2 regions of the Halomonas sp. KO116 genome follow, and region 1 is predicted to be linked to the other one. Evidence: riboswitches for the same ligand, from Rfam matches in the RefSeq annotation. Region 1 holds a riboswitch; the other holds the start of a gene.
What was found. A riboswitch is a leader RNA that binds a small molecule or an ion and turns the genes downstream of it on or off. The one in region 1 is predicted to bind thiamine pyrophosphate.
Positions count from the first base shown of each region.

Region 2: another riboswitch for thiamine pyrophosphate. It lies ahead of thiM (hydroxyethylthiazole kinase); the one in region 1 lies ahead of tenA (thiaminase II).

Region 1 covers NZ_CP011052.1:3,531,098-3,535,538, reverse strand. Annotated here, with positions in the region: gene thiC (phosphomethylpyrimidine synthase ThiC) at 1-1,765, opposite strand, end outside; gene tenA (thiaminase II) at 1,793-2,476, opposite strand; TPP riboswitch at 2,564-2,718, opposite strand; gene KO116_RS25110 (hypothetical protein) at 2,966-3,655, shown strand; gene KO116_RS16265 (IS1595 family transposase) at 3,556-4,441, opposite strand, start outside.
Region 2 covers NZ_CP011052.1:4,481,255-4,485,695, reverse strand. Annotated here, with positions in the region: gene KO116_RS20530 (LysR family transcriptional regulator) at 1-892, opposite strand, end outside; gene thiE (thiamine phosphate synthase) at 889-1,512, opposite strand; gene thiM (hydroxyethylthiazole kinase) at 1,502-2,311, opposite strand; TPP riboswitch at 2,335-2,433, opposite strand; partial or broken gene gloA (lactoylglutathione lyase) at 2,561-3,087, shown strand; gene KO116_RS20510 (DUF6164 family protein) at 3,097-3,465, shown strand; gene KO116_RS20505 (cupin domain-containing protein) at 3,480-4,145, opposite strand; gene ampC (class C beta-lactamase) at 4,314-4,441, opposite strand, start outside.

The sequences.
Region 1 (4,441 bases):
GGCTGATCTTCATGGAGCAGAACTTCGGCCCGCACATGGAGCAGAAGTGGGCCACCTTGGCGGAATCCTTGGGCAGGGTTTCGTCGTGGTACTCACGGGCGGTATCCGGGTCTAGCCCCAGGTTGAACTGGTCTTCCCAGCGGAACTCGAAGCGCGCCTTGGAGAGGGCATTATCACGCCGCTGCGCTGCCGGGTGACCCTTGGCAAGATCCGCCGCGTGGGCGGCAATCTTGTAGGTAATGATGCCCGTTTTGACATCATCTTTGTTTGGCAGACCCAAATGCTCTTTCGGGGTGACGTAGCAGAGCATCGCGCAGCCAAACCAGCCGATCATCGCCGCCCCTATGCCAGAAGTAATGTGGTCGTAGCCGGGGGCGATATCCGTCACTAGTGGGCCAAGCGTATAGAAGGGCGCTTCGTCGCAGTACTCCAGCTGCTTGTCCATGTTCTCTTTCACCAGGTGCATGGGCACGTGGCCGGGGCCTTCGATCATCACCTGCACATCATGTTTCCAGGCGATATGGGTCAGCTCGCCGAGGGTCTTGAGCTCCGCCATTTGTGCTTCGTCGTTGGCATCGGCCACCGAGCCGGGGCGCAGGCCATCGCCTAGTGAAAACGCCACATCGTACTGCTTGCAGATCTCGCAGATCTCCTCGAAATGGGTATACAGGAAGCTCTCCTGGTGATGGTACAAACACCACTTGGCCATGATCGAGCCGCCGCGGCTGACAATGCCGGTGACCCGCTTGGCGGTGAGCGGCACATAGCGTAGCAGCACCCCTGCATGAATGGTGAAGTAGTCCACACCCTGTTCGGCCTGCTCGATCAGCGTATCGCGGAAGACTTCCCAGGTGAGGTCTTCGGCCACGCCATTAACCTTCTCCAGCGCCTGATAGATAGGCACCGTACCAATCGGCACCGGCGAGTTGCGCAGAATCCACTCGCGGGTTTCGTGGATGTTCTGCCCGGTGGAGAGATCCATAATGGTATCCGCGCCCCAGCGGATGCCCCAGGTCATCTTATCCACTTCCTCCTCAATGGAAGACGTCACCGCCGAGTTACCCAAGTTGCCGTTGATCTTGACCAGGAAGTTACGGCCAATGATCATCGGCTCACTTTCCGGGTGGTTGATGTTATTGGGAATAATCGCCCGCCCGCGGGCCACTTCTTCGCGCACGAACTCTGGGGTGATTTCCTCCGGCAAGCTGGCGCCAAAGCTTTGACCTTTATGCTGGTGGCCCAGAATCCGTTCCACCTCAGCGGTCCCCAGCGTTTGGCGACGCTGGTTTTCGCGCAGGGCAACAAACTCCATTTCCGGGGTGATAATCCCCTGGCGGGCGTAGTGCAGCTGGGTCACGTTTTGGCCCGCTTTAGCCCTGCGCGGGGTGCGGGTTAAATCAAAGCGCAGCTGGGCAAGGGTGGGGTCGTTGGCGCGGCGGTTGCCGTACTCAGACGTAAGGCCTGATAGAAATTCGGTGTCGTCCCGCGCTTCGATCCAGGCACGACGTAGCTCCGGTAAGCCACGGCGTAGATCGATCTGGGCATCGGGGTCGGTGTAAGGGCCGGAGGTGTCGTATACCAGCAGCGGCGGGTTCTCTTCATCGATGCCGGTGGTTTTGGTCGGTGACAGGGTGATTTCGCGAAACGGCACGCGAATATCCGGCTGCGAGCCTTCGATATATACCTTACGTGAGCCGGGCAGCGGCTGAATGGCGGCGGCATCGACTTCGGCGGTTTCGGCTAGAAAATGACTTGTTTTGCTCATGGGTAGGTTCCTTTTAGTTGTTAGTCATTAATGTGTGAGGTCTTCGTCTATCAGCTCTAGGCCCATCTGCCAGAAGTCGATTTCCAGGCGGGTGGCATCGCGGAAGATCTTGCTTAGTTCGGCAAAGCGGGCGGGGGTGACATCGGCAAGGCGGGCATTGAGCCATTCGAGCTCCGCCTGCATGGCGGCCTGAAACTCCTCGCCTTCGTACATGGCAATCCAGGCATCAAACGGGTTTTGCGCGCCGCGCAGGGTAGATGGCTGGGCATTCAGCCAATTGGCGATTTGGCCATAACCCACCAGGCAGGGGGCCAGCGCCACGTGCAAATCGAGCAAGTCGCCTCGGTTGCCGGTATCCAGCACGTAGCGGGTGTAGGCGAGCGTCGCTCTGGCTTCGGGAAGCTCCTCCAGTTCTTGCTCGGAAATCCCCCACTCCTGGCAAAAGCCCACGTGCAGACCCAGCTCCACATCGACAATGGCTTTTAAGCCTTCGTGGGCTTGGCGAAGATCGGCGAGGGTGGGGCTTTTGTAGGCGGCCAGCGCATAGGCGCGGGCGAAGTGGATCAAAAACAGGTAGTCCTGCTTCAGGTAGTGGCGAAACGACGCTTCAGGCAGCGTGGCGTTGCCTAGTTGACGCACAAAATCGTGCTCAATATAGGCGCGCCAATCGTCCTGGCAGGCGGTGGTGAGATCAGTAAAGCGGTAGCCCATGTTGCCTCCGGTGGTAATGATCCGGAGGGCAGGCGGGAGAGATCGAGAAAATGGCGCAGAGAGGTGGCGTGCAATCGTGAGAGCTAGCCATGGCCATCGCTTGATCCCTACGCCGGTACCCGCGCCGCTCTTAAAAAAGCTGCGCATTAGCCGGATCAGGTTCAGCGGGACCAGCGCTTGGTAGCAAAATGCACACCCTGCGCCATCTCAGCCGGATATCACCGGCACCCCGTCAAGCTGTTCGTTGATGGAGTGTAGGAGGCGGGTGGGGGAGATGCAAGGTAGGGATCTGTGAATAGTTACAAAAATCGCAAACAGAGCAAGGACATAGATTTTAGATATGATGCCAAAATTTTCTTTGCTTACGAGAAATATAAAGATGTAGTATTAATGCTGTTATATGCATAAATTTAATAAATTTGGTTTCACGAGTATTAGGGATGTTTTATGGGATTTATACCCACAGCTATAATTAAAAGAGTTGATTAAATGATCGAAGCAATAATAATAGGCCTTATTGTTACAGTGTTCGGGTCAGTTCTACTTTACGCGTTTCGTGTCCGACAACTTTATGTTGTTATACCGCGCTTGTTCTCAGTCTCCGCACTGACATCAGAAGGAAAAATCATAGAAGTCAGAGTTTTTAATAAGGGTCGCGCTACAGAAGAGGATGTTCTTGTTGCGCTTTCACCAGATCGTGATTACGAAGTTTTGGCTTCTACTGACTCAAGTTCAGCATTAGATGGTAGTTTTATTCGAATACCTAGAATTCCACCTGGAGATGATTATTCTGTCTTAATGCTAGTTGAAGGCGGTGATTTTACTAAGGATGAAATATCTACTGTTTCTTCAAAGATAACAAAAGGGAAGTTCATTGAAGGAATTGAAAATGTCCCGCAAAATACTGGGAGTATTGTGCTATTTATTGCCTTTTTTCTATCTGTTTTAGCAACTCCTGTTGTGGGGTTTGAAATGTATGATAAATGGAAAGAAGGCATAAGTGAGCGTGAGCATACGGAGCGAATGAGCTCTTTAGAGTTTTTATCAGATATCGGGTGGAATTCACTGGATAGATATGGCTATGTTGGCATCTGCTGTTGGTCAGCGCTTATCGCCGCACGAAGCCACGCTTCCTCGGCTGGCCTTGTGGTTTCAAATAACCGTCGCCATGCCAAGTAATTAGGTAAGTACGCTGTCCCCACCCCATGAAAGCGCCCCATCCACCCCTTCAAGCGGCTCATATAGCTGTTCACGTTCTGAATGTGGTATTCCTTGCCGATCACTCGCTGATTATCGAATACGATGAGTCGATGATGGGCAATGCCGTAGTCGCGAGAGAAGGTTTTATACCAGCTGTGTCCGTCAGAGCATAAAATCGAGTCGCGATCGATGATCGGCGCCAGAAACTCATGAACAGTCGATTTTTGGAGCGCCGGATCAACCAAATCACTGACCTTTCCATTACGGTCTCGCGCAATAAGCACCTGAATTTTTTGTTCTTTTTTCTTAACATTGCCTTGTCCCCCACGCTTGCGAGGTTTGCGGTGAGTAATCTGACGCTTTCCTTTGCAGGACTCCAGGAAGAAGGTTTCGTCTACCTCAATGATGCCGGATAGTGGGTTGGCATTGTCTTGAGCACTCGTTTTCAGGAAACGATGACGCCATCGGAAAGCCGTCTTCAAATCAATACCCACTCGGGCCGCTGAGGCGCGCAACGTCAAGCTGTCTCGCATGCAGCGCAGGTAGTCGAACCATTTATCTCGATGTTGCAGCTTGGCTAAGGGCTTGCCTGTAAGGGCGTTGAATGTTTTGTGACACTCGGGATTCCGGCATCGATACCGCTGTAGGCCACCGCTGCGTCCCCACTTAACAGCGTGCTCGCCGCCACAATGTGGGCATGGAAAGTGATGGCTTAAGGTATCAATCAGAGTGTCTGCCTGTGAGCTGATTTGCCCAAGAAGTCGT
Region 2 (4,441 bases), 950 kb from region 1:
TCGCCTGTTCCCATATAGGGGGATCTCCCCACGCCTCGGTAAGCAGATCGATAAAGCATTCCACCTTGGCGGGCAGATAGCGCCGGGCAGGGTAGAGTGCGTGAACGTCGAGTCTTACCGCAGGCTCGTTGGTTAAAATCGGCACTAAACGCCCGCTGGCTATACTCTCCGTGACCAGAAAGCTGGGCTGTTGAGCGATGCCTAAGCCCGCTTCTGCGGCCTGGGTCAGCACATCACCATTATTACTCTCCAATGGGCCACTGACCGCTAATGACTGCGTTGCAATCTGCCAGTCAGCGCTCTGCTGACCACTGCGATAGCGCAGGCAACGGTGCTCAGCAAGGGCGTTAACGCTCCGGGGTTCGCCGTGGCTGGCAAGATAGGCTGGCGATGCACAAAACAGCAAACGGCAGCGAGTCAGGCGGCGTGCCACCAGGCTGGAGTCCGGCAGGCTGCCGATACGGATCGCCACGTCATAACCCTCTTCCAGTAGATCAACGCGACGGTCATTAAGGTCCAGGCGCACGTCAAGCGCCGGGTGGGCAAGCATAAATTGGGTAACGAGTGGCGCTAAGTAGCGGGTACCAAAACTCATGGGCCCGTTGACGCGTAAACGGCCGCGCACGTCACTGGTGCCTTGGCCAACTTCAGTAGCGGCTTCATCGAGCGCTTGCAGTACCTCCTGGGCACGCATTAAATAACGCTCGCCTGCCTCCGTGAGATGGAGACGACGCGTTGTGCGCTGTATCAGGCGCGCCCCAAGAGTCTCCTCCAGTGCCATGACCTGACGCGACACGCGGGTACGCGAAATATCGAGCGCTTCAGCGGCCCGGGTATAGCTACCCAGCTCGGCGACTCGCACAAAAGCCACGATATGCTCTAGTTGGTTCATAGCGGCGCAGTTGCCTGAAAAGCGCGTGCCGCTTTGAAAGGATCGTGTTGGCCACAGATCGCAGAAATCACGGCAATACCGTTCGCTCCCGCCCGCTGCACGCTAATGGCATGCTCAGCTTTCAACCCGCCAATCGCCACGCTGGGCAGTGGGCAGGCCTTGACCAGCGAGGCTAAGCCACCAAAGCCAATCGGCTGGGCGTGGTCCTGTTTACTGCCGGTCGCAAACACGGGTCCAATACCCACGTAATCGAGTAACGCGATAGGTGCCGCTTGGAGCTGAGCGAAGGTATTGATCGACAGACCAATAATCGCCTGCTCACCTAGCACTTGGCGGGCTTCCTCAATAGCGGCATCGCTCTGACCGACATGCAGGCCATCTGCCTGGCTCTCTAGCGCTACCTGTAACCGGTCATTAATGATCAATGGCACCCCGCTACCTGCCAGCAGTGCTTTTAGCCGCTTGGCTTGAGCAGTCATCTGTTCATCGCTGGCATACTTATCACGTAGCTGCACGATGGTCACACCACCTCTTACCGCTGCTTCAACCGTCTGCTCTAGGCCATAGCCGTCGCAAAGCGCAGCGTCGGTTACCAAATAAAGCGATAGATTAAACGGCATGGCGTGGCTCCAACTGGGTATGAGCAGTGAGATCGTCTGGGGTCAGTTGATAAAGTGCATCCAGCAGAGCGACCTGAAAACTGCCTGGGCCCAGCGCCGTTTTACCCGCCCGCTCGCCAGCAACGGCAAAGCAGCCGAGAGCAGCGGCGGTGGCTTCCAGCGGGGCTTCACGGTTGGCCGCTACAAAGGCGGTGACCAGCGCGCTTAAGCCGCAGCCTAGCGTTGTAACCCGGGGCATCAAGGGGTGGCCACCGTGAATACGGTAGTGCTGTGTGCCATTCGTCACCCAGTCGCTTTCACCGGTCATCGCGACAATGCAGCCATGTTGTTGCGCCAGCGCTATCGCTGCGTCGATGGCTTGGCCGGAGGCGGCGGTCGAATCCACGCCGCGGCCTTGGCTGGCTAACCCATTGAGCGCCAGGATTTCAGAGGCATTGCCGCGAATCACGCTAGGCTTTAACGCGAGTAACCGCGTGCACAGCGATTGACGATAGTGGGTCGCGCCAACGGCGACAGGGTCTAACACCCAGGGAATCGAGTGCTGGCCAGCGGTAGCCGCTGCGGTCAGCATGGCCTCTGCCCAGTGGGCAGAGATAGTGCCAATGTTGATCGACAGCCCTGTTGAAATAGCGGTGAACTCAGCCACTTCCTCTGGCGCATGCAGCATGGCGGGTGACGCGCCAGTGGCTAGCAGCAGGTTGGCCGTGCTGTTCATGGCGACATAATTGGTCATGCAATGGACTAGCGGTGTCGCTGTGCGTAGCGTCGCAAGATAATCGCCAAGCGGAGGTAGGGTCATAGCATCCTCCCGGCGGGGAGGTGGTAAGCAGTACCACGACTCCCTACGCCGGTGTTATCCGGTTCAGGTTCAAAGGGTTCTTCTCAGCTCGCCAATAACGGCGAGCGCCCCTGCCGAACGATTACTATCCTTGGCTGCGTTGGCCCTGTAAAGCCCAGGGTGAGGGAGATGGGTGGAAATATGGCGCCTTAGCCCCCATGTTAAGCGGTATAAGCCGTTAACGAACCACATCAGCGACAGGAGAGCGTGATGAGTTTTCAAGGTGAGCAGCATTCTGGTGTTGTCGATACGCCGCCCCAAACCCAAGGATTCCGTTTAAACCACACCATGCTGCGGGTGAAAGACCCCGAGCGGGCGCTGGCGTTCTACTCCAAGGTGTTTGGCATGCAGGTGCTGCGGCGGCTGGATTTCGAAGAGATGCAATTCTCGCTCTACTTTTTAGCCAACCTAGAGCCAAGCGATAACGTGCCGGAAGAGACTGAAGCGCGTACTGTCTGGACCTTTAGCCAAAAAGGGCTATTAGAGTTGACCCACAACTGGGGCACCGAAAACCAGGAAGATTTCGCCTACCACGATGGCAACGCCGAGCCCCAGGGCTTTGGTCACATCTGCTTTAACGTGCCGGACTTAGCCACGGCTCAGGCGAGCACGACGTTACCTTCGTCAAGCGCGCCGACCAGGGCAAGATGCAAGATGTTATCTTCGTTAAAGACCCGGATGGTTATTGGATCGAAGTGGTCCAAGCGAACTTGATGGTGGGGAAGAGCGATACATGAGGCCTATCAATGGCTAAACTACTGTTCCGGCTGCGCCATGTGACCGACGAAGAAGCCATGGAAGTGCGCGACCTGCTCGCTGCCCATGGCTTTGATACCTATGAAACCCAGGCGGGCTTTTTCCGCCTAGGGGTCGATGCGATTTGGCTGCGTAACCCACATCAGCATGAGGCGGCCATCGCCGCGTTAGACGCCTATCAGGCGGAGCGCCTTGAGCGCGCTCAGCGTGAGCATCAAGCAGCGGTAGAGCGGGGCGAGGCAGAAACCTTGTGGCGCCGTTTGGCCGCACACCCGCTGCAGGTGGTGCTGGTTCTGTTAGCGGTGGGACTGATTGCAGCCCTGACGCTATTGCCATTTCTGGGCCTGTCTCGAACCTGAGTTTAAACTTTGGCCTAAGCGGGCGGCAGATGACCCCGTTTGAGGTACATCATCACGTCATCATCACCGGCGGTGAGTTCAGGAGCTGCGCCGCTGGGGTAGCGACACCAGGTGCCCGCCGTGTAGCTCTGCTCGCTATCGCTCAGACTGCCTTCCAGAATCAAAAGCTCCAGACCGCCCAGCAGAGTCGGGTAGGCAATCGAGGTGCCCGCCGACCAGCGCTCCAGGCTGGTGCGCTCCTGCTTATAGGTGTGCAGCATCTTGTAGGCAATGCGCGGGCGTCGGTCTGGCTGCCAGGGCAATCGGTGAGCCGGTACCGCCAGTTGTAGCGTATCGTTAGGGTCAAACTGATGCAGTTTGACAAAAATCAGCGCCCCTTCTTCCCCAATCTGCGGCGTATGGCCGGTGCCAATGGGGTTTCTCAAGTAACTGCCCGCCGCATAGCGGCCATGCTCATCGGCGAACACGCCTTCCAGCACCAGAATTTCTTCGCCGCCGCCGTGGGTATGGCGCTCAAACTGCGTATTGGGCGCGTAGCGAACTAGGCTGGTCGCGCGGGCAACTTCATCACCAATCCGGTCAAACATCATGCGCTCGACCCCGGCACTGGGGGAATCGACCCACTGATACGCTTCCGGGGTAACACAGGCAAAGTGGCTAAAATCGGCGTTTAGACGCATGGGAAAGACTCTTCGCAGTGAAGGTAAGTGACGGGGGAGGGTGCTAGTCTCCTTATCGACAGCGAAAAATGCAACTTTCGATGTATTTCACGCGCCATTTAGATATAAAAATGCCGCCCGAAGGCGGCAACGCTTAATACTGATTAAGAAAAAGTAACAATAGTCTCACTAAGGGGCGTCGGTGAGCGCGGTAAGGAGGTGGTGTGCAGCTTCGATGCGCGCCTGATTGGGATAGTTGCGGTTTGCCAGCATGACAATACCGATCTGCTCACTAGGCACAAAAGCCACATAGCCGC